DNA from 2 places in the Lutispora sp. genome. Region 2 is predicted to be linked to the other one. Evidence: riboswitches for the same ligand, from Rfam matches in the RefSeq annotation. Region 2 holds a riboswitch; the other holds the start of a gene.
What was found. A riboswitch is a leader RNA that binds a small molecule or an ion and turns the genes downstream of it on or off. The one in region 2 is predicted to bind glycine.
Positions count from the first base shown of each region.

Region 1: another riboswitch for glycine. It lies ahead of gcvT (glycine cleavage system aminomethyltransferase GcvT); the one in region 2 lies ahead of ACESM9_RS01555 (GrdX family protein).

Region 1 covers NZ_JAWLCK010000014.1:4,389-17,039, reverse strand. The annotation lists gene gcvPB (aminomethyl-transferring glycine dehydrogenase subunit GcvPB) at 1-681, opposite strand, end outside; gene gcvPA (aminomethyl-transferring glycine dehydrogenase subunit GcvPA) at 678-2,018, opposite strand; gene gcvH (glycine cleavage system protein GcvH) at 2,020-2,403, opposite strand; gene gcvT (glycine cleavage system aminomethyltransferase GcvT) at 2,538-3,650, opposite strand; glycine riboswitch at 3,768-3,862, opposite strand; gene ACESM9_RS04015 (M1 family metallopeptidase) at 4,213-5,652, shown strand; gene ACESM9_RS04010 (MerR family transcriptional regulator) at 5,709-6,473, shown strand; gene ACESM9_RS04005 (anhydro-N-acetylmuramic acid kinase) at 6,654-7,832, shown strand; gene ACESM9_RS04000 (serine hydrolase domain-containing protein) at 7,889-8,920, shown strand; gene ACESM9_RS03995 (ABC transporter substrate-binding protein) at 8,917-10,476, shown strand; gene ACESM9_RS03990 (ABC transporter permease) at 10,531-11,484, shown strand; gene ACESM9_RS03985 (ABC transporter permease) at 11,489-12,328, shown strand; gene ACESM9_RS03980 (ABC transporter ATP-binding protein) at 12,341-12,651, shown strand, end outside.
Region 2 covers NZ_JAWLCK010000004.1:37,501-50,151, reverse strand. The annotation lists gene grdC (glycine/sarcosine/betaine reductase complex component C subunit beta) at 1-326, opposite strand, end outside; gene grdB (glycine reductase complex selenoprotein B) at 435-1,739, opposite strand; gene grdA (glycine/sarcosine/betaine reductase complex selenoprotein A) at 1,790-2,248, opposite strand; gene ACESM9_RS01570 (glycine/sarcosine/betaine reductase component B subunit) at 2,347-3,633, opposite strand; gene trxA (thioredoxin TrxA) at 3,684-4,004, opposite strand; gene trxB (thioredoxin-disulfide reductase) at 4,039-4,968, opposite strand; gene ACESM9_RS01555 (GrdX family protein) at 5,050-5,442, opposite strand; glycine riboswitch at 5,637-5,740, opposite strand; gene ACESM9_RS01550 (DegV family protein) at 5,869-6,708, opposite strand; gene ACESM9_RS01545 (DegV family protein) at 6,723-7,562, opposite strand; gene trmL (tRNA (uridine(34)/cytosine(34)/5-carboxymethylaminomethyluridine(34)-2'-O)-methyltransferase TrmL) at 7,649-8,113, opposite strand; gene ACESM9_RS01535 (5'-nucleotidase C-terminal domain-containing protein) at 8,240-11,557, opposite strand; gene ACESM9_RS01530 (DUF362 domain-containing protein) at 11,666-12,651, opposite strand, start outside.

The sequences.
Region 1 (12,651 bases), on a different contig from region 2:
TTGCTCAAAAAGTCCTAAAGTGCTTGGATTTGTAAGCATTAACCCTGCTATTTCATCGCTTAGAACTTCTTTAAGTTTTTCCAGATCTACGGCTCCATTTTTATCAGATTCTATTTCAATTATTTCAAAGCCAGCTACTGCAGCACTGGCTGGATTGGTACCGTGAGCAGAATCAGGAACTATTATCTTATTTCTTTTTTTATCTCCTCTGCTCTCATGATATGCTTTCATTATCATCAGGCCAGTCAATTCACCGTGAGCCCCGGCTGCAGGCTGCAATGTAACTCTTTCCATACCTGTTATTTCAGCGAGCATTCTATCAAGTTGGTACATGAGCTCCAAAGCTCCCTGAACCGTTTCTTCAGGCTGATATGGATGGAGGTTGGCAAATCCGCCTAGAGCAGCCATGTCTTCATTAATTTTTGGATTATATTTCATGGTACAGGAACCTAATGGATAGAAACCTGTGTCCACACCGTAGTTTTTGTTTGATATATTTGTGTAGTGTCTTACCACATCGATTTCACTAACCTCTGGCAAATCAATTTCATCGTCTCTAAGGAGAGAATCAGGAATCAAACTGTTAAGTTCCTTTTCTTCAACATCACAAGGAGGTAAGCTGTAAGCTTTTCTGCCTTCTTTGGAAACTTCAAAGATCAATTTGTTATAGTCCTTCATCATATCACCTCCATTACTTGAGCAAGCTTATCGATTTGTTCCTTTGTTCTCTTTTCAGTGACACAAAGCAATAGACCATTTTTCAACTCAGGGTAATCCTTTTCCAGTTCGTAACCGCCTAGAATGTTATGTTCCAACAATTGTTTATTGATTTTACTGCTTTCAACTGAACTGGTTATTGCAAACTCCTTGAAGAAAGGTTTGTTAAACAATGGTTTAAATTTACCGCTTTCTGTGAGCTTACTAAAAGCATAATGAGCCTTTAGGGTGCTTTGGTGAGCAACTTCTTTTAATCCTTTTTTGCCTAGTGTCGTCATGTAAATTGCAGCCATCAGAGCGTTTAAGCCCTGGTTGGAGCATATGTTAGATGTTGCCTTATATCTGCGTATATGCTGTTCTCTTGCTTGTAGTGTAAGGACAAAAGCTCTTTTCCCATCTACATCATTGGATTGTCCTACTATTCTGCCAGGCATCTTGCGCATTAGCTTTGAAGTAGTAGCCATAAAGCCTAAGTAGGGCCCACCGAAATTCAAACTATTCCCTAAGGATTGGCCTTCTCCAACGACAATATCAACACCATACTCGGATGGACTTTTCAAAATTCCAAGAGATATGGGGTCAACATAATTGATGAGCAAAGACTTATTCTGATGAGTTATTTTTTCTACTTCGGTAAGGTCTTCAATTATGCCGAAGAAATTGGGACTCTGTATTATAACTCCTGCTGTATCTTTATCTATAAGAGATTTCAGTTTTTCCAAATCTGTTGCACCATCTGCCATATCTACTTCAATTACTTTTACATCCCTAAATTTCATATAGCTTCTTATAACTTTCCTAACCTCTGGATGTACTGTTGATGAAACAATTATTGAACTTCTCCTGGCACTCTCCACAGCCATCATAGCAGCTTCTACACAGGCGGTTGCTCCATCATACATGGAAGCATTTGACACTTCCATGCCTGTCAGATTACATATCATGGTTTGATATTCAAATATGGCTTGTAATGTTCCCTGGCTTATTTCAGGTTGATAGGGAGTATATGCAGTGTAAAATTCTGATCTCATTGCCAGATGTTTTACAATGGAGGGGATATAGTGGTCATAAGCCCCTGCCCCTAAAAAGCATACCAGATCCTCAGTATTTTTATTTTTACTGCTTAAACCTTTCATATGGGCTGACAACTCCATCTCAGACATAGGTTCAGGCAAATCAAGTTCTCTATTTAGCCTAAGGTTCTTTGGTATGTCTGCAAATAAATCATCTATAGATTGAGCTCCTATACTATCAAGCATCAATCCTTTGTCAGCTTCGGTATTTGGTATATACCTATGCATATTAATCCTCCTTACTGCAGAATTCCTCATACTCCTGAGCATTCATCAGATCATCAAGCTCTGATTTGTCGGACATTTCAACAACTACTATCCAACTTCCATAAGGATCTTCATTAACCAATTGTGGTGAATCAGATAATTCTTCATTAACTTCAACTATTTTTCCTGAAACAGGCAGATATGAGTCGGAAGCTGCCTTTACTGATTCAATGACACTAAAAACATCTCCTGCAGCAAATTCGTCGCCAACCTCTGGCAGTTCCACGTACACTATCTCACCCAAAGAATGTTGAGCATAATCTGTAATACCTATATAAGCTTTTTCTCCTTCAACTCTTACCCATTCGTGGTCATTTGAATAGAATAAATCATTTTTTACTTCCATTTTTTCTTCCTCCTATTATGATATTTTTATTTATTTATTTTTAATAACCCATAGTAAAGTATAATTCTACCTTAATGTTTACTTTCCGTAATGGGTTTCAAGAAAGGCTTCCGTGATAGTTATAAATGTTTCCTTTATAAGCCTTTCTTATAGTTTTTTGTATAAAACTTTCTGCTTACTACTTTAGCCTTTGCTGTTCTCTTTCTGATTTGAATTTCGATTGTTGTATCAAGCTCCGAATACTTTATATCAACCATTGCAAAGCCGATATTTTTCTTTAAAGTTGGTGAATTATATCCTGTGGTTACAAATCCTATGACTTTGCCATAGGCTAATACATCATATCCATGTCTCGGGATACCAGGCTCAATCATCTCAAAACCGACAACCTTTCTCTTCAAACCCTCAGCCTTCTGTTTTTCAAGAGCCTCTTTACCTATGAAATTAGGTTTATTCAGCTTTACAAAGAAACCAAGTCCAGCCTCTAAGGGAGTGATTTCGGGCGAAAGCTCGTTTCCATAAAGGGGTAGATTTGCTTCAAATCTTAGAGTATCTCTACAGCCCAAACCTGCAGGTTTGATGCCTTTATCTTTTCCTGCCTCTAATATTTTATCCCATAGATATTCTGCATCTTCATGTTCCATATATATTTCGAATCCATCTTCTCCAGTATACCCAGTCCTGGAAACAAGGCACTTTTTACCTGAAATATTAACATCTTCCTTAAAATAGAAAAATGGAATTTCTGATAAATCAGTATCTGTGAGCTGCTGTAATATTTCTTCTGCCTTAGGACCTTGCAAAGCTACTTCTGATACATTAGGTGAGATATTATTGATTTCTACATCATAGCTTCCCACATTGTCCTTCATCCATTGAATGTCCTTATCAGTATTAGCTGCATTTATTACAAGCATGTAATAATCATTTGTATATTTATAGACTAAAAGGTCATCTACTATGCCTCCATTTGGGTAGCACATAAGTGAATAGATTATTTGATGTTCATTCATAGCTGATATGTCGTTTGTAACCAAATTTTGCACATAATCTGTTGCTTGGCTGCCTTTGACTTCAACTTCTCCCATATGAGATACATCAAACAGTCCGGCATTATTTCTCACAGCTTCATGTTCTGTTGTCAAACCTTCATATTGTACTGGTAAAGCCCAACCTGAATAGTCAACGATTTTTCCACCATATCTTACATGGGCATTGTAAAGGGCAGTTTTTTTAGGTTCACTCATAGTAAAAATCCTCCTTTTTATTATTTGTTTTAGTATTAATCACAAAACTTAATATATGTATATTTGTAATCTGTACAAAATATAAAAGGATATAATAGCACACAATTATATATGCCATTATATCCCTCTGTCTTTTTACCTGAGAGCTTCTACACCCACAGTGTATTTCCCCTACGGCGCCGCTTATATACGGACTCTTCAGAGGTCCATCCAATGACGATCCTTTTGCCTGAGAGTGTATATATTAATATGGCTTATTGATATAATTGCTCCTTCGGCTATCAATTATGATATCTCTCGTCATTATCATCTGGGCTGTTATTTACTTATTGCAAAATCGCTTGTTATAATTATACAAGTAAATCTATGGGAATTCAACAATTGATATTTTTATAACTATTTGCTGATTAATGTTGATAAATTAATCAAATTTCTAATAGCCCATAGGAAGTATAAATCTATCTCTTTTTTTCATAGATAAAATAGATATACAGTATAGATTAGAAATGAGAAAATGATTATAAAGATTTAACTTTTAAATAAGCCAGGGAGTGATAGAAGAATGATAAAATTGATATTAATACAGTTAATTGTCGCTTTTAGCCTTCTCACAGGTTGCAGTATGGTATTGCCTCAGACAGTACCAGCTATAGAAGAAAAGGAGCATTTCAATAATGCATACAATATTTCTGTGGAATATCAAAAAGATTATAATATATTAAAATGCAAAGAGAATATTACTTATGTGAATAATCAAGGTGTTCCCGTTAAGAACATAGTATTATATCTGTATCCCAATCTATATAGAAACCTAAGTACAGTTCCTGCTATAGGCTCACCAGAGAAATGCTATCCCCAAGGCTTTGATCCAGGATTTATTAAGTTAACAAGTGTGAAAATAGAAGATATGGAACTAGGAAAAGAAACTATTGAAGGTTATGATGATTTTTATATAGACATTCCATTGGATAATCCTATCAAAGAAAATCACAGTGTAGAAATTGAAATAGAGTTTTTAGTGAAGGTTCCAGTAAGCACAACCAGATTTGGACAATATAAAGATATAACACAGCTTACTTATTGGTATCCAATACTGGCTGCCCAGGAAGAGGGTAGATGGCAGATAAGGAATTATCATAACATTGGTGAGTCCAATTACAGTGATATTGCCGACTACAAGGTTGTGATAAAGCTTCCTGCTGATGAGACAATTGCTTCTACAGGTAGAATAGTTTCTGAAAGGGAAAGCGATGAGGATGGTTATAAAATAATAGAGATAGAGGCAGAAAAGGTCAGGGATTTCGTCTGGGTGAGCAGCCCAAGCTTTATCCTTGAGGAGTTTGACGTTGATGGAGTAATAATTAAAAACTATTATACTGAGAAAAACAAAGAGTTGGGGCAAAAAGCCGATGAAATCGGAGCAGATGTTATTGCTTATTTCAATAAAGTATTCGGAGACTATCCTTATAAGGAATTTTCAATAGTAGAAACCTATTTGACAGGAGGAGGAATGGAATATCCCCAACTTATAGCTTTAGGACAAAGTCATTATAAAGATATAGATAAATTAATAAGTGTAATAGCTCATGAGGGGGCCCATCAGTGGTGGTATGTGACGGTAGGAAATGATGAACATAGTTCACCTTGGCTTGATGAAGGATTTGCAAATTACTCTACTCAGCTTTATCTTGCACATAGACTAGGGAATGATTATAGAATAAATTCATTAATGAAGAATTATGAGAGTCTCGAATCTACAGATCATCCTATAGAGGCATCAGTCATGAACTTTACAAGCTGGAAGGAATATAATGATGTCATATATAAAAAAGGTGCTTTAGTCTTGCATAGATTAAGAAATGCTGTAGGCGACGAAAATTTCTTTAGAATAATACGGACCTATTACCAACGATATAAGTTGAAAAATGCCCATATTACAGATTTCTTAGATGTTGTTGAAGAAGTTTCAGGGAGAAATACAGTAGAAAAAATATTTAAATAGTTGTTGACATTGACGTAACGTAAAGGTGTATATTGTTATTGAAAGGAGGCAATGACATGGAATACACTGTGCAAAAGCTGGCTAAATTGGCAGGTGTAAGCACCAGAACTTTAAGATATTATGATGAAATAGGGATTCTTAAGCCGGCAAGAATCAATTCATCAGGATATCGCATATATGGTCAGAAAGAAGTTGACAGACTTCAGCAAATAATGTTCTACAGAGAAATGGATATGAGCTTGGATAATATAAAAAGAATACTCAGTTCGCCTGCTTTTAACGAAGCTGATGCACTTAGAGACCATAGGGAAAAGCTCCTTGAAAAAAGACAACAAATAGACAGGCTGATTGAAAATGTAGAAAAAACCATTGCCTTTATGGAAGGGAGGATTATTATGAGTGATAAAGAGAAATTTGAAGGTTTTAAGAAAAAGATGATAGAAGAAAACGAGAAAAAATATGGCAATGAAGCTAGGGAAAAGTATGGCAATGAGGCTGTAGATGAGTCAAATAAAAAGCTGATGAATATGACTCAGGAAGAATATGATAAAGCTGTAAAGCTGGAAAAGGAATTCAGGGATACACTGGCTGAAGCCTTTAAAACTGGTGATCCGGCTGGAGAATTGGCTCAAAAAGCCGCTGATCTTCATAAACAGTGGTTAACTTTTTACTGGAGTCAATACAGCAAGGAAGCCCACGCTGGGTTAGCCCAGATGTATGTAGATGATGAAAGATTCAAAGCCTACTATGATGATAAGCAGCCAGGTACAGCAGAGTTTTTAAGAGATGCCATATTGATTTATACTGGCATGAAAAAATAAATATAAATCTACAAAAGCGGTTGGTAAAAAGCCAATCGCTTTTTCTATTAAGCATTATATTAGTAAATGTTGTTATTGATTTTAATTAAAAATTATGGAACCAACAGATATTGACATAACAATTCAAAGAATATAGAATAAAATTGAAATATTATTTCAATTTTATTGAGGGTTTAAATTATGAGAAAATTATTGGATGATATAATCAATAAAAAATCAAGAATAGCTATTGGATTGATGTCAGGTACATCCCTGGATGGAATTGATTCCTGTATAGTTGAAATTGAGGGAGTTGGCAGGGAAACTAAATTTAAACTTATAGAGTTTATTACAGTAGACTATTCTGTAGTTGAAAGGAAAAAGCTTGAAAAGATATGCAGTAATGAAACTGCCACATTGGAAGATATATGCTTCATGAATACATACTTAGGAAACAAGTTTGCTGATGCAGCCATTAGTGTGTGCAAAAAAGCAGGCATAAGCACAGAAGATATTGATTTCATAAGTTCTCATGGCCAAACAATATACCACATGCCTCACAAAGGGAGTACATTTCAAATAGGTGAACTGGCTAATATTGCTGGAAAGACTGGCTGTATAACAGTAGGTGATTTCAGACCTTCAGATATGGCTTACGGTGGTCAAGGAGCCCCTTTGGTACCCTTCGTAGACTACATTCTATTTTCTAATAATGAAAAAGGAAGAATCATGCTCAATCTAGGAGGCATAGCCAATATTACTGTTCTACCAAAAGGTTGCTCAAGCGAGGATGTTTTTGCATTTGATACTGGTCCTGCAAATTTGCTTATTGATGCAATAACAAAAATTATTACAAATGGTGAGCTAGACTTTGATTTAAACAGTGAGATTGCTATGACAGGTAGCATTGATGAGAAATGGTTAGATGAAATTATTGCTAGTGATAGATACTTATATGTCAATCCACCGAAAAGCACTGGAAGAGAGTATTATAATAAAGAATATGCAATGCAGTTATATAATAATGGGTTAAAAAGGAATCTTAGAAATGAAGATATCCTTGCAACTATAACTGCTTATACAGCAAAGACTGTTTGTCATCAGATAGATAGATATGTAAAGCCCGTAACATGGATTAATGAAATTTATATTGGTGGTGGAGGAGCTCATAACAAAATGGTAGTTAATCTGCTGGAAAAGTATTCTGGATTGGATGTCTATAATATGGATGAACTTGGATTGCCAGCTGATGCTAAAGAAGCTGTTGCTTTTGCTGTATTAGGAAACCAGTTTCTATTTGGAAAGACAAATAATATACCAGGTGCAACTGGTGCTAATAGAGAAGTAATCATGGGTAAACTTGTAATTCCAAGCCGATAATTATATAAAGCATTTTGGTATTATTAATGCAATCATGATTTGCTAGGGGTGGTTTTTTGAGTTTAGAAAAGGAAATTGATTCGGTAGTTAAGTACTACTATGAAAAAGATTATTTTCCCTCAGCGGTCATTAAGATATTTGATGAAAATAATGTATTATATGAGAAATCCATTGGAGATGCCAATATTGATACCATGTTTGATGTAGCATCGCTAACAAAAATTGTAACTTCTACCATTATACTTAATCTGATCAATGAGGAAAAGCTTTACTTGGATAGCACAATAGGGGATATTTTTGAAAGCTTTGCCGCATATGAAAAACTTAAAAAAATAAGAAGCGTCACCATAGAGCAGCTTTTGACACATCGCTCTGGACTAATAGATTGGTACCCATTCTATTCAGAGAAAGGTAGTTTTGTAGAAGTACTTAATATAGTTGTAGGGAAGTATGATAAAGTTGAGGGGACTCTGTACAGCGATATAAATTTTATGATTTTGGGGGAAGTAATCAAAGAAATTACCAAAATGGATTTGGAAGATGCATTAAAAAACTACATAAAAATTCCTTTAAAAATTGAAAACATTTGTTACAAACCCAGACGCAAGACAAATATTGCACCTAGCTCAATGGGAAACATTATAGAAGAGAAGATGTGTCTAGACAGAAACATCAATTTTGATGGTTGGAGAAGTAATAAAAAGGAGTTGATAGGGGAAGTCAATGATGGTAACTCTCATTATTTTTTTGGCGGTGTAGCTGGACATGCAGGTATTTTTGCCGATGTAAATTCTTATTCGGAAATTGGGAAAGCTTATTTGACCACACAGGATGAGTTGTTGATTAAATCTATGGATGATTATGGAGAAGGAAGAGGATTAGGTTGGCAATTAAGCGATGTCTATCCTGAAGGGTGTGGTCATAGCGGATTTACAGGAACTTCAATATGGATAAGCAGAAGAAATCACATAGCTGCAGTTATTTTTACCAACAGACTCATGGGTGACTGGAGAAATACCAATCTCAATCAGTTTAGAAGAGATATGCATAACTGTGTTTTAAGAAATTTGAGGAGGGCAAATCAATGAGAAAGAAATTATTGTTAGTTATATCTACTATTCTAATTCTTAGTTTGATCTTTTCAGCATGTGCTAAGGAGCCTACTGAAAATGCAGATAACTTAGGTGCTGAACAACATGAGGAAAAACCAAAGGTAGAACAAGTCCTTAAATATGGTACAGATGCAGAGCCTTCAGGTCTTGATCCACATACTATTTCGGCAACAGCTGCAATCAGAATTTTCGGTCAGATATATAATGCTTTAATAGATGTCGATGACGATATGAACTTTATTCCGGAGCTGGCTGAGTCTTGGGAGCAGCCTAACGATGTGACTTATATTTTTAAGCTTAGAAAGGGAGTTAAATTCCATAATGGCAGGGAAATGGTGGCAGATGATGTTAAATATTCCTTTGAACGTGTTCTTGATCCTGCAACAGCAGCAATAGGCCAATCCTATTATAATATGATTGAATCTATTGAAGTTTTGGGAGATTATGAGGTCAAGTTTACTCTTAAGGAACCTTTTGCTCCATTTTTAACAAACTTAACAAGCCTTTATGGTGCAATTGTGCCAAAGGAAGTTGTTGAAGAGAATGGGAATCTTATGCAAGTTGCATGTGGAACTGGTCCTTTCAAACTGAAAGAATGGATACCAGATAATAGAATTGTATTAGTAAAAAATGAAGATTATTTTGAAGAAGGCAAACCAACATTGGACGCCATTGAATACTATGTAATGACAGATGAAGCGTCAAGAATAGCAGCTTTAAGAACAGGAAATGTTCATCTTGTAAAACTACCAGCCGCTTCCAAGCCATTAGTTGAAGGAAATGAAGATATTGTAATAAAAAGCTATCAATCTAATGATTACACTTACTTAGGTTTTAATCTTACCCTGGACAAATTTAAGGATCCACGCGTAAGACAAGCTATAAGCTATGCTATTAACAGACAAGAAATAATTGATATGACCTATGACGGTGAGGCAGAGGTTTCAGGATTTGTACCTTCAGCTATGGGAAGATGGGCTATTGATTATGCAAGCGAGGATTTATACAAGCAAAATATTGAAAAAGCTAAACAGCTAATGGCTGAAGCAGGCTATCCAAATGGCTTCGAAACAACTATAGCTGTAGGATTATTGGATGATATCAGGTCAACAGGAGAGATTATTCAAAAACAATTAGAAGCAATAGGTATAAAAGCAGAAATACAGAATCTTGAAACTGGTCAATATATTGATGCTTGGAGTAATAAAAAACACGAGATGATGGCAGGAAGAAATGGAGCAGGAAGTGATCCTAACAGGGCTGTCGCATTCTTCTTCTCCACCGAGGGTTCTGCTAATGTATGGGGTTATTCAAATCCTGACGTGGATAAACTTTGTGATTTAGGAAAGAAAACTGTTGACGAAGACGAAAGGGAAAAAATATATAAAGAAGCACAAAAGCTTATTCTTAATGACTGCCCTAATCTTTTCATAGCATCGCCAATGGAGTACTATTTTGTAAGAAAAGAAGTTAAGAACTTCAATCCTTGGACTTTTAATGCAGAAGATTTTAAGGAAATTATAATCGAATAAAAGATAATAAAGGGTTAGTTAAATACTAACCCTTTATTAAAAAGAGGTGGCTATATGAGAGCATACATAATAAGAAGATTGATGTTACTTATACCCATATTACTAGGAATAAGCCTAATGATTTTTTTAATAATGCAATTTATACCAGGTGATGTTATCTCAGGAATGTTGGGAATAGAAGAAACTCCTGAATTAAGGGCTCAACTTGAAAAAAAATTAGGTCTAGATCAACCTTTATATAAACAGTACATAAATTGGATAAGTAAAGCAGTAAGAGGGGATTTTGGCACATCTTTCAGAACTGGAAAAGATATATTTCCTGAGATAATGAGCAGGTTCAAAATAACTTTTCAGCTTACCATTATGGCAGCAATTATCTCATGGATTATCGCAATACCTTTAGGTATTCTCTCTGCAATGAAGAGAAATTCGATTATTGATGGTTTTGTAAGATTTATATCACTTCTTGGTGTATCTGTGCCTAGCTTTGCCCTTGCTACTTTAGCTATATTGCTTTTATCAAAGGGTTTTAATTATTATCCCTCAGTGGGATATGTAGACATAACTGTTGATCCCATAAGAAACTTAGAAATTATGTTCCTTCCCGCAATAATATTGGGTAGTAGCATGGCAGGATCAGTAATGAGAATGACAAGATCATCTCTTTTAGAAACTCTAAGACAGGATTTTATTAAAACTATTAGGGCAAAAGGAGCTTCCGAGAAAGTAGTATTATTTGTTCATTCCTTAAAAAACGCATTAATACCTATTATCACTCTGATAGGTATGCAGATTGGAAGCTTGCTCGGTGGAGCGGTTGTAATTGAGCAGATTTTTTCCATTCCAGGTTTAGGATTGATGACTTTGACAGGCATTAATCAGAGAGATTTTCCAGTTGTTCAAGGTTGTGTATTATTTATTGCTTTCGTATATGTAATTGTGAATCTGACTGTTGATATTCTATACACATATATTGATCCTCGTATAACATACAAGGCGGGAAGGTGATTATATGGAATCATTGAAGGAAGTGTTTATGGGTTTACTGAAGGATAGGGTAGGAAGGCTTGGAATGATAGGAGTGCTGATTATCATCATAATGGCACTCTTATCACCCTATATAGCAAATCATGATGTTACAGAAATGAATGCAAAAATTAAACTTAGTCCTCCTAATTCAGAATATTTCTTTGGAACCGATGAGTTTGGCCGAGATGTGTTCAGCAGAATAGTTTATGGTGCAAGGGTATCTCTATGGGTAGGGCTAATTTCGGTAGGGATTTCTGCTACTTCAGGTTTAATCCTTGGTCTTGTGGCTGGGTATTATGAGGGTAAGATTGGAACTGTTATTATGAGTATCATGGACATGCTTTTTGCATTTCCTTCGATATTGTTAGCCCTTTTTATAGTGGCTGTCTTAGGGCCAAGTCTTACCAATACAATGATTGCTATTGGTATAGTTAATACTCCTGTATTTACTAGAACTGTAAGAGCATCAGTAATTTCTGTAAAGTCCATGGAGTACATCACCAGTGCAAGGAGTATAGGATTGAGAGATATTCAAATCATACTGAAACATATTTTACCTAATATTTTGGCTCCCTTTACTGTTCAGGCTACACTTGCTTTATCAGGAGCCATACTTACAGAAGCCTCTATGAGTTTTTTGGGTTTAGGTATACAACCACCAGATCCATCCTGGGGATCAATGCTAAGTGAAAGTAGGAAGTATATGGAATTGGCACCATGGTTGGCAATTGCACCATCAGCTTTTATAATAATAACTATTTTGTCATTTAACATTATGGGAGATAGTTTGAGAGATGTACTTGACCCTAAATTTAAATTATAAGGAGTATAGACTATGGACAATATTCTTGAAATAAAGAATCTTGGTATAGATGTTATAGGTGAAAAATCCTCCAGAATTCTAGTAGATAATGTGAGTTTCAATGTAAAGAAAAGAGGGAGTTTAGGCATTGTTGGTGAATCAGGTTGCGGCAAAAGCATTACCGCTTTATCCATTATGCAGCTTTTAGATTACCCTTTGAAGCAAACCCGTGGGCAGATACTCTTTGAAAAAGATAGTAAAATTATCGATTTGGCTAGAGTAGATAAATCTTATATGAAAAAGGTAAGGGGAAAAGAAATATCAATGATTTTTCAAGAACCTAT
Region 2 (12,651 bases):
TCGCATAGCTTCATCACAATATATAGTTCATCCTGAGAGAGGATTTCTCCCATTTTACCATCGGCTTTGGCGTCAGCTATCAGGTTTTTGTACCAGGGTCTTGGGATGTTATTTAGTTCATCAGGTAATATATTTCCGATGTATGCTTGATTTGGTGCATATTTCACTGCTTCTTCAAAGCTTCTTAAGTGACTTGGTACTTTCTTTAAAAACTCTGAATTGGGATTTGCTTCATGTTCGGAAGAGCAGGTGGTTCCATAGTGCATAACCATATCAGGCGTATGAACTAGCACATATGCTGCTCCTTTTACTACAGGCGTTGTCATATATTACACCTCCAAAAATATTTTTAAACACTTAACTAACATTCAGTGGGTTTCCAACCCCCTGAAAAACTCTCGTTTAAAAAGGGTGGTATAGCACCACCCTTTATCCTATTTGTCAAATACTGTCTGACCGTGTACTTCTGTTTCAAGTGCTTTTAATGCTTTAAGCACTAATTGTTTTCTCAAAGCCTTCTCATCTTCCTTGCTGAGTGCAGGATTTCCTAAAGGATGTGGAATTGCTACTGCCGGAACTATCCTGTTTGCACCAACTGTCAATGAGATTGGAACTACTGTACAAATGTGAACAACAGGTATTCCTGCTCTTTCAATTTCTTTTACCATCGTTGCACCGCAACGAGTGCAGGTACCTCAGGTAGAAGTGAGTATAACAGCTTGAACTCCATCTGCCACCAATTCCTTGGCAAAAGTTGAAGCAAACTTTTTAGCATTAGCAACAGAAGTTCCGTTTCCTACTGTGGTGTAGAAATATCTATGGAGCTTGCCAATTACTCCTTCCTGCTCAAGTTCTCTCAAAACATCTACAGGCAATACTCTGTCTGCGTCCTGATTTGCATATACAGGGTCGTATCCACCATGGGCAGTTTCATATGTTTCCTGAGTAAGATCCAAAACACCTTCTATATCGTATTTACCGTACTTAGATGCAGAGGATGCTTCTATCCTGTCAGGGTTGCCCTTTGGAACAATACCTCCGGAAGTAACCAAAGCAATCTTTGCATTTTTCATATCCAAAACTGCTGGATTTGGAGCTACTCTATCAAAGTCAGGCATCGGATATTCAGTTTCAAAAGGTTCGCCCTTTAGTTTTGCAACCAGCATATTAACAGCTCTCTTAGAACCTCTCTCTTCCCTGAATATGTTCTTTCTTACGCCTCTAGCAATATATCCCTCTTCTGCAGGAGATCCAATTGCTTCACCCTTAGCAAGCTTAAGTGCAAGCTTAGCTATAGCAGGGATTGCTTTTCTCATGCCTGTTGCTGCATTGGCTGTTTCTACTATATAGAAATCCTTTTTAAACATATCAGCTCCTGGATTCTCAGGATACATACCTGATACTACGGGGATGTCTAAGCTGTCTTTAACAGCCTTACATATAGTACCGCATGCAACTCCATATCTTCCTGCATTGAAAGCAGGACCTGCTATGAATAAATCCGGCTCATAGCTTTTTACCATCTGGAGAATTTCTTCTGTAGCCTCTTCCAGATTTTCATTGAAATATGAGTCACCACAAATGATTGTAGCTACTATTTTGGCATCGTTACCTAAAGCTCCTTGAAGAGCCATACCTGGCCCTACAACGCCTTCTCTTACTTCTGGCTTAACATCGGCTTTCTCTTCACCACCGATTCCACCGTAGAACTGATTTATATAATGAACTACTTTAATCATGTTAGTAACTTCCCTCCTCTCCCATATTTGGTTTCTCAAACATGAGGATATTAAAATTTAGAATACTGATCTCTCATAGCCTTTACTTCTTCTGCAATAGCATCAACATCTAAAACCATTTCCATCATGCCGCATTGCTCATCGAACACATCGGCATCAACTTCATCTTTAAGTTCAAATATATGATATACTGCGAGTCCCAACGAGACTCCTGCTAAAGGACCTGCATAAGTTGGGTCACCTGCTGTAACTGTCTCAGCTGCTAATCCTGCTGTTTCAGCTTCGGAAGCGCCTAATACTACTACAACATTTTCCTTTCCGTATTTTTCGGAAAGTTCCATAACCCTTTTCTGATTTTCCAGGTCCATTGCTCCTGCAGCCGTTCAGACAAAGCATTCTGTAGAAGCAAACACTACTTCAGCGCCTGCTGTCTTAACGCACTCTTCTATCGCAGGAGCAGGAATGCCATCTCTATCGCCTATGATAATGACTTTCTTGCCCTCTAACATGCGATTCATCCTTTCTTTATAATTTATTATCTATAATTTATTATCTCAATTTTTACATTTAATCTAAACTCTGAGTTCTGAGCACTGAGCTCTGAGCTCTAGTATTGTGTTGCTGATAATTTGTTGAAGCCTATTTCACTTGTTGCTCCTGTTATAACCTGAAGTTCTGCTACTATGCTTCCATCTGGCTTTAAGCTTCCAGCAAATCCACCTGCAATAACATCTGCGGGTTTTAAATCGCCTATAACTTTCTTCATTGCAGGTAGTTCAATTATTTCATTTGCATTACCTGCAGTTACTACTGCATCTGCAGCTTTATCCGCATCTGCCAAGGACTGGGATGCGCCATCTCTTCCTGCATATTCATCAGTAACAAGAACTGTCTTAATACCTTTAGCTGTTATTTTCTTGCAGTTCATCATAAGGTCTGTATCTGGATTGCCGAAACCTTCTTCTGATACTATAACCGCGTCTAATCCAAGATATTCAGCTAACTTAGCAGTCCAGTTTGAAGATCTTTCCTTATCGGCTAATGTAACATTTTCATTGGTGATAATAACACCAACAAAGTTGTAATCCTTGCCGTGTCTTTCATATAAGTCTTCTATTATAGGATTGTTCAAATGATTATATGTTGGATTCTTGTCACAGGCAGAAACACAGTTTCCGCTTACTATGGCTCCATCCATAACCTCTGTTGGATATATGAGCGTAGGAACTATTTTCTTTGCATCTACACCGTATACATAGGTATCATGAAGCAAACCTTGAGTTTGAAGCATATACACATAAGCAACTTTTGGAAGATCAGGATACTTCTTAGCACCTTCAAATACTGGAAGGGTTTCATAAACCTTCACTTCATCTGGTTCTACATTTCTTCCTGCTTCACCTATGTAAGCAGCAGCCTTTAATCCTACCATTCTTACTGCCTGCTCATGCTCATGCTGTGGTAGATTGTCAACAGGTGTGCATACTAATACAAGATTGTTAGTTTTTGAGAATGGTGTGTATTCTGCTCCAGGACCACTCATGTCAATGATACCTTCCTGGAATCCCACAATCTTACCTGCAGTAACAACTGCTGCTCCCTTTAATACATGAGTCTTTCCTGAACCTACTACATCAACTTTGTTGATAAATCCGGGGAATATTCCGCCAGGACCTTCAACCTTAACTCTTGGTTCAATAACGTCCTTAACAGGCATTATTCTTGTCTCTTCACCTGGCTTTGCAATATCTACCTCGATGCTGGCTATTCTATTGTCTCCACCAACTGCTTCCAAAAGTTCTTCTTTGTTTACAAAAAGAACTCCATTTTCAACTTTGGTTGCCTCACCAAACTGTAAATCCTTAATGAATATATTGCCTAACTCTAGACGCATGAGATTCACCTCCCTTTTATTTGGAGGGGGTTTTAACCCCCAAGAATACATTATATGTTCTCTTTAATTAGGTTTTCAATTGCTTCTGGAGTACAGTTATCTGCTCCACTTATTTCCTTCACCTTTGCACCATTCTTATAAACGATGAAAGTAGGTAATCCCATAACTTTTTGGCTTATAGCCAATCTTCTGTTTTCAGTGGTATTAAGCTTGCAAAACTTTATTTTATCTTTATATTGTTCTGCTAATCTTTCTACTTCAGGCATCAATGCCTTACAAGGTTCACATTTTGTTCCCCAGAAATCTACGATAACAGGACCTTCTGCTTGCATAACCTCTTGCTCAAAATTTTCCTTGTTTAACTCTAACATTGTTTCACCTCCTTTACATGATTTCAAATGATAATTATTGTCCAAAGGTTTTATCTATATATTTTTCAGCGCTTATTGCAGCAATAGCACCATCTGCTGCTGCTGTGATTACTTGTCTCAAAGGAGTATTCCTTACATCACCTGCAGCAAATATGCCTTCTACAGATGTCTTCATTTCTGAATCTGTTATTATATATCCTTTAGGATCCATATCTACTATACCTTTTACAAACTCAGATACAGGTCTGGTACCTACAAAGATAAATACTCCATCTGTCCTGTAATCTGTTATCTCGCCAGTTTTAACATTTTTTAGCTTAACGCCTTCTACTATGCCGTCACCGTATATTTCTTCCACAACAGAATCCCACATAACATGTATCTTGTCGTTTGCCAAAGCTTTCTCAACTATGGATTTTGCTGCTCTGAATTCATTTCTTCTATGTACAATCGTAACCTTTTCAGCAAACTTAGTGAGATATATTGCTTCTTCAACAGCTGCATCGCCGCCGCCTACTACAACAACTTCAAGCTCTGTAAAGAAGTCTGCATCACATGTAGCGCAATAGGAAACACCTTTGCCTCTGAAAGTATCTTCTCCTGGTGCACCTAGGTTAACATGTTGAGCACCGGTAGCAATAATTATAGCTTTTGTTTTTATTTCTCTTTCCTTTAGCTTTAAAACCTTAATTTTATCACTAAGATCAAAACCAACAACCTCATCGCTAATAAATTCTGTTCCAAATGCTTCTGCCTGCTCCCTCATCCTTTCTGTCAGCTTTGGTCCAGTTGGATGCTCAATGGATCCAGGATAGTTCTCAAGTTCTTCAGTTGTTGCAGCCTGTCCTCCCCATCTTCCTTTCTCTATTATCACTGTATCCAACCTGCCTCTTGAAGCATATAAACCAGCAGATAAACCAGCAGGTCCCCCGCCAATTATGGCGACATCATAAACTTTATCCATTATTCTACCCCTTTCAAACTTTGATATGTATATCATTGGATAAAAATGTTACACTTATTCACATATTAACTTATAAAATTTTTATTCTAAGCTAGCCAATGCGCTTTCCAAAAGCTTCATATCCAGAAATCTAAAGTCAGCCAATACCTTGTCGGTCCAATCCGGAGTCGTTCTGTCTTTTAGCAGTTTTTTACAGTTTTCTATGCTGGATTCTATAATCGAAAGGGATTGGTAATCCAAAGGCCCTGTCCTATTCTCCAACACTATACTTCTATAAGGTGTCTCATTTGGTTTAATGCTTCCCATCAACGGATGGGATATTAATATACTGCCTGTGTGTATTCTATCTCTCACTTCGTATAAAACATCTAAGTACCCACCATCAACATATGTAACATTTATATTTTTGTTAAATAAATCACAAATTGACACATTATTCGTTATTATTTGTATATTTTTTGTCAGGTTAACCACCTCTCACCCCATTGCTTAATAATACGTAAATATTAGTGGGTAATTTGGACTTAGAAATATTCCATGAATTGCTGCTTATTCTCCCATATTATCAAAAAGAGATAGAAGCAACAGCCTCCATCTCTGTCATCAACCTGAGAGATTCTTCTACGAAAATAGAATTGCTCCTTCGGTGCATATGCTTTCCAGAGTCATGTCCGAATGCGGTCCTTTTGCCTGAGAGTTTCATTTAACGGGCCTTTCCGTACTTTCTCCTTCGGCTCCCATTCTTAAAATGAGCATCTCCCGCCAATCATCATCCATGCTATATGAAATTATTCTATGTTAGATACAAAAATATAAACACATCTTAATTTTTGTTTACACTTAGAGTATATACAATAAAATCTATTAATTCAAGAGATATTTGTCTATTTTGATAAAAATTTATTCATAATGTATTACCACTGTTCCTGGTCCGCAATATACTCCAATGACACAGCCTATTTCAAACTCTTCCTTTTCCACATTGCCATAGGCTTCTTCTATTGCTGCTTCAAAATCTTTTAGATTATCAAGGCTATCTGCATGCCCTAGCTTAATAGTCTGACCATTTAATTGTGTTCCCTGCTCCTGCATTATCTCTACAATTCGCTTTAAGGCTTTCTTCATACCTCTGGCTTTATCAATAGCTACAATCTTGCCATTATCCACAGTCAGTATAGGCTTCAGGTTCAGCAGTGTGCCTATAGTTGCCTTGGTAGCAGATAATCTGCCTCCTTTTTTCAGATACTCAAGGGTATCGACTACGAATAAAGTTTTCACATTGTTTATAAGATATTTAACTCTGTCAACAATTTCCTCCACTGCTTTTCCATCCTTCGCCATCTTTGCAGCTTCTACCACCATCTGACCAAAGCCATATGTAAAGTTTCTTGTATCTATAACCGTAATCCTTTCCTTATCTACCATATCCCTGGCAATTACTGCAGAGTTATAGGTACCGCTGGCATCTGATGAAAGATGTATTGATATAATATGGTCATAGTCTTTCAGGTATAATTCATATTTTTCTTGGAAGCTATTGGGATTAACCTGAGAGGTTGTAGGCAACTTTTCTGAGTTTCTCATCCTCTCAAAAAAAGCTTTAGGTGCAATATCTAACCAATCTCTGTATTCATCTTTGTCAAAAAATATGGTAAGGGGTAATACCTCAATGTCGTATTTCTCTGCTATACCCTTTGGCAAGTCTGATGTACTGTCAGTAATAATTTTTATCTTGCTCATAGTACTTCTCTCCTCTACAATTCAAAATGTAGTGCCACGCAACCCGGTCCGGCATGGGTCCCTACAACAGAACCTACCTCTCCCCTTATTATCTCCCTGGGCTTATATTGTATATGGATTAATTCTTCAATATAATCCATATGTTCGGGGCATAGTGTGTGATTGATTCCTATAACCTTATCATCCAATGTCCAGCCATTATCCTTTATCATATCCATCATCATAGATATGGCTTTTTTTATTCCTCTGGTCTTCTCCAACATCTCTAACTTTCCATCAACAGTAGTTATTATAGGCTTTATATTTAGAATAGAACCTATTACAGAAGCGGATAAAGATATTCGACCACCTTTGTAAAGATATTTTAAATTACCTATAATGAAAAACTGTTTTAGTCTCTTCTTAGCTTCTTCAATTTCATTTACAATTTCTTCTGCAGTTCTTCCCTCCTTGGCTAGCCTCGAAGCCTTTATCACCAACAACCCTGCTCCTAAGGTAACTGCCTCAGAGTCTATTATATGGATATTATCATTATCAACCATATTTTTCGCTATTATTGCTGAATTGTATGTACCGCTTAGCTTGGATGAACCTAATATTCCAATTACAGTATTATTATTCCCAATTTCTTCCCTAAATACACTTTCAAATTGAGGTGGATTTATCTGTGATGTCTTTGGCAGTTCCTCAGAAGCCTCAAGTCTTTTAAAGAACTCATCTGCAGTAATATCTATACCATCTCTGAAGGACTCTTCGCCAAAATTCACCAATAGGGGCAATACCCTTATATTATATCTCTCAACGTACTCCTGAGGCACATCGCACATAGTATCTGTCAATATAGTAATGGCCATTAATTAATACCTCCCATGTAAAAATATGCTTTGCAACTATTTTCGCTAGGGAACCCTATTGTTCCTTTCAATCCTGCACAATTAAACTATCGCAAATTTGGATAACCTATCTGCCTCAATGCCTCATATACGACTATGGCAACAGAATTTGACAGATTTAATGACCTGGCCTCATCAATCATAGGTACTCTTATACACCTATCAGGATTGGCCGAAAGCAAGGTTTTAGGTAACCCGGCAGTTTCTTTACCAAAAAGTATAAAGCAATCATCCTCGTATTTCAAATCGCTATGCCTGTATTTGCCTTTAGTAGTGGAAAAAAAGAAATTACCGCCTTTATGAGCATTAAAAAAAGCATCAAGATTGTCGTAGTAACTAATTTCAACCAGATTCCAGTAGTCCAAACCTGCTCGTTTAAGATATTTATCTTCAACAGAGAATCCCAAAGGTTTTACTAAATGAAGTTTAGATCCTGTAGCAGCACATGTTCTTGCTATGTTACCGGTATTTTGAGGTATTTCCGGTTCGACGAGAACAACATTTATTGACAATTTAAACATCTCCTCTGTAAGTCTATATATATAATACAAAATCATCGGGATTTGTACAATAGAAAAAGGAGGGGTTTTCACACCTCCTTTTTGTCTATTATATATTTTATTAATCCTATTTATACCTTATGCTGCTATATCAAAGTCAAATGGAATAAACATGCTGGTCTGACCTGCTACATCTATCAATCTATCATCTACTACGGGACTGATAGTTTTTAGCTCTTTTATCTCATCTACAATTACATCCCTGATGGGAATATTGGTATCAAATGTATTCTTGCTTTCTATAAACATAACATATTCATCTCCACCTGTTGCCTGGAAATCATTTGTAACCACTTTATAAATCTTATCATCAACAAGAGGAGTTCCATCCAGCAATGTTATCTCTATAATTCTTTCTCCTCTCGCTTTTGATGAATCATATTTAACCTTCAAACCTGAGAATTGGCCTGATCTGAAAGTTTTTTCATGGTTTAGGATAATACCATGCTCAATTGCCTCTTTTACTTGTTTGCCAGTTAAATCAAAAGTAAATAGCGTGTTATCAAAGGGTAATAGCTCGTATAACAACCCCATTGTTATATCTCCTTCAGGAATATCCCTTCTCAGACCGCCGCCATTTTGTATTGCTATATCAGCATTGGTAACTTTTCTCATTATATCCGTTACAAAATTACCAACAGGAGTAACCTGTGTTACTGCGGTATCATGATTAAAAGCTGCTGTAGCCTTTCCTATTACAACATTCTTAATAGGAGCTAATTCCTTGCCTATGGAATCTATATAGTTTTTCATTTCAGTATCTTCAGCTGCTTTTATTACATTCCCATCAACATAAGCTTCGGTTCTGGTAATCTTGTTATCAGCATCTAGATAAATATCAATATGAGCAACAGATCTGCCGTTGTAATATGCCTGAACAATAGGTATTCCATTGATCTTACCTGCTATAGTCTGATGAGAGTGTCCTGTTATGATTGCATCCACTCCTTCAACTGATTTAGCGAAGTCGGCTGCTTCACCTGAAATTTCTTTTGTATCTTTGTCTTGCATTGCACCTAAATGACTGAGCACAACTATTATATTAGCACCATCCTCCTTAACTTTCGGTACCAGAGCATTCACAGTCTCAGCAGGATCACTAAAGTTATAAGGTTCTACCATCTCTGCCTTTGTCTTAGTCAGTGTCTCAAGAGTTGCAACCCCTATAATTCCTACTTTAATGCCCTTTCTCTCAACAATTGTGTAGGGTTTTGCGAAGTCGGCTACCTCTCCTGTTTTCTTGTCAATTATATTGGCTGCCAAGAACGGGAATTTACTTAATGATTTCCATTTTTCTATTGGTTCAATACCCCAGTCAAACTCATGATTGCCCATAACCATTGCATCAAAACCTATTTGATTCATCATGTTCTGGACTGGTACTCCATACATAAGATTAGAGTCCGCTGTACCTTGATACATATCTCCAGCGCTCAGTATTATTGTTCCTTCCGGATTAGCTTCCCTCTCAGCCTTTAAATATCCTGCCAATCTTGCTGCCCCCGGATTCTTTCCGCTTTCAACAATATTACCATGAAAATCATTGACAGATAACAGACTGATGACTTTTACGCCTTCAACTTTACCTAGTTTCGCCAAGTCATCAATATTGACTGACTTTATATTTGGAGTTCTACCGTCAAAGGATGAAGGTATTTTTATTTCCCCAGATTTTATCTGGTCATAATATTCTTTATACTTCTCATAATCAAAGTTGGTGCCTATAATCTTCCAGTTGTTATCAACAGTTGGAGTAACAACACCTTTTTTTACTTCCTGTACATACTTCAATACTAAAGACCTCAGTGACTCCTGAGCACCTTCCTGTTCTTTTGAAGGATAGAACTTATCTTCATCAGTGGCAAGTCCCAGAGTCTTTAAGGTTCCAAAGCGATAATCATTCAAAGCCAGCTTATATACTGCATCATCTTTTATAGGTTCACCTTTATATGTAAGGTTGACTATACGATTTCCAGCAGGCTTGGATATATCAATATCATAGTTGACTCCGGAAAACATATCATAATTATAGGCTCTTATATCTGGATTGAAGCTTATGGTCAGGTCCCCTTCCTTATACTGATTATAATAACTTGCAGACCATTCCATATAAGCCTTAAGATTCTTTCCTGTAATATTAAGCCCCACAAGAGTATTGTTGTCATACTTATATATCTTAGCTGCGTCTTGCAGCCTGAATGGACCTGCCTTCACATTGGCATCAATATCGAACAAAGCAGCACCTGAGATATCCGCTTTTGTATAATACATCTGAACCTCATTTATCAAGTCGGTTATGGCATTATCCTCCAACTGTGCCCTTGGCATTGTTGTAACTACATCTTCACCTGTAAAATAATCTACACCCTTCACAAAATCCTCAGTAACAATGCCGACCTCTCTTGCAGCCTCTTTTTTTGATGTTTCATCCACATAAGCGAATCTTTCCAATAGGTCTTTATCAGCCTCTATTTCAGCAGTTACATCTATATTTTTGGTTGCTACCTCTTTTACAACCCATTGGTCTCCTTCTTTAACCACATTGATATCAGCTTTAGCCAGCGCAGCCCCGTTGGTTCCTGGCTCAATGAGCTTTACTCCGTTGCTTGATGCAATATTATCAAATTTTGCATGCTTGTGACCGCAGAATATTACATTGAACTGTGGTAGCGCTTCGGCTATAGGCAATGCGCCATCTGTAGCATCCTTCTCAGCAGTATCTCCTAAATGGAATGCTCCCACTAAAACATCATATTTCCCTTCCAATTCTTTGACAACCTTTTTTGCTTCTTCAAGGGGATCAGTAAAAGTCAATCCTTTGAAACGGTCAGGATTGCTTGCCTCCCATATCGGGATATGAGGTGTTATTATACCTACTATAGCGACTCTTATGCCATCTTTTTCAAATATTTTATAGGGCTCAAAGGCACGGGTTCCATCTTCTTTATATATATTTGCAACCAGTACACTGCCTTTGAAAGCGGCAACATTCCTATTTAAGAAATCCAGACTGAAATTAAACTCATGGTTACCTAAAACCCATGCATCATATTCCATATAGTTTATTGCTTCCACCATAGGATGAACAGGCTGGTTATTGAATAAGTCTGCCAAATTTCCCTGAACAAGATCACCACAATCTACTAGAATTGTATTCGGATTATTCGCTTTTTCTGCCTTAACTAATGTCTGAATCTTAGCAAGCCCTGATTTATCATCTGCTTTACCGGCAGCATACTCCCATGGATAGATTCTCCCATGCAAATCGCTTGTTGCCAAAATAGTAATGGTTTTGGCATTGCTTTTTTCCGCAAACACAGTACTCATTGGTAACAACATGGAAATAACCATGAGGAGTGTAAGCATTATGCTTACTCGTTTTAATCCCTTTCTCATCTTAATACCCCCACATAATATTTATGTATATAAATATATACATATTATGTTTATTTTACCATATTTCCTAACATGTCTCAAAATTATTGAAAGACAAAAAAAGACAGGTTATCTGAATAACCTGTCATATATTCCATGCTTCTTAATATGAACTGCTTTTTGTGGGCAGAGCTCATGGCAGCAAAAGCATCTTATGCATTTGCTTAAATTTACTACTGGCTTACCTGTATCCATATTGATTACTTTTGGAGGACAACTTTTCTCACAAATCCTGCAAGAGATGCAGGTCTCATGATCGAACACAGGCCTTGGTCTTAAATTGTTCATTACCCATTTTTCAACAACTGCAGGTATCCTTCCCCCGATGAAATTTATTTCCAGTGATCTTGGCAGCTTAAAGGGCTTTATATTTATATCTGAAGGCTTCAAGCAAGTATATTCTATATCACCATCCTCACAAGAGAATAATCCCCTGTTCATTGCTTCTTTCATAGTAGGTACTATGGAGGGATTTATTCCTATCAATCTTAATGCACTGAAATCCAATGCATAGGGGTTTTCTGAGGCCATGATTATTCCTACATGTCGCTTGTCCCCTGCAGAGGGGCCGTCCCCTTCCATTCCATCGATACCGTCTATAACTGAAAACACAGGCTTTGCATATTCGCATATATCTACTAAATGAGCGGCAAAATTAGAAACATCGTTCATCTTTAAGTGATAGTCGGCTTTTATTATACCTGGAATTATACCAAAGAGATTTTTTACAGCTCCAGTATAAGTCATCATGGCATGGGTTTTAAGTTTTGCAACGGATACAATAAAATCTGCATCTTCAGCCACTTTGATAACCTGCATCCTCTTTAGCATTCTCCCCTGCTCATTATGTACCTCTGCCACTGAAACATCATAGTTTAATTTGCAGTTTGTCCTCTCAGCCACTTGAACCATACCTGTAGCCTTATATATGCCTTTCAGCATCCATTCAGTGTACGGTCCTCCTGGGCTGTCCCCCAATGTTACTTCACAGCCTAAAGCCTGCAAGTACCTAACTATGGCCTCAGCCACTGCTGGATGTGTTGTAACTGCGTCCT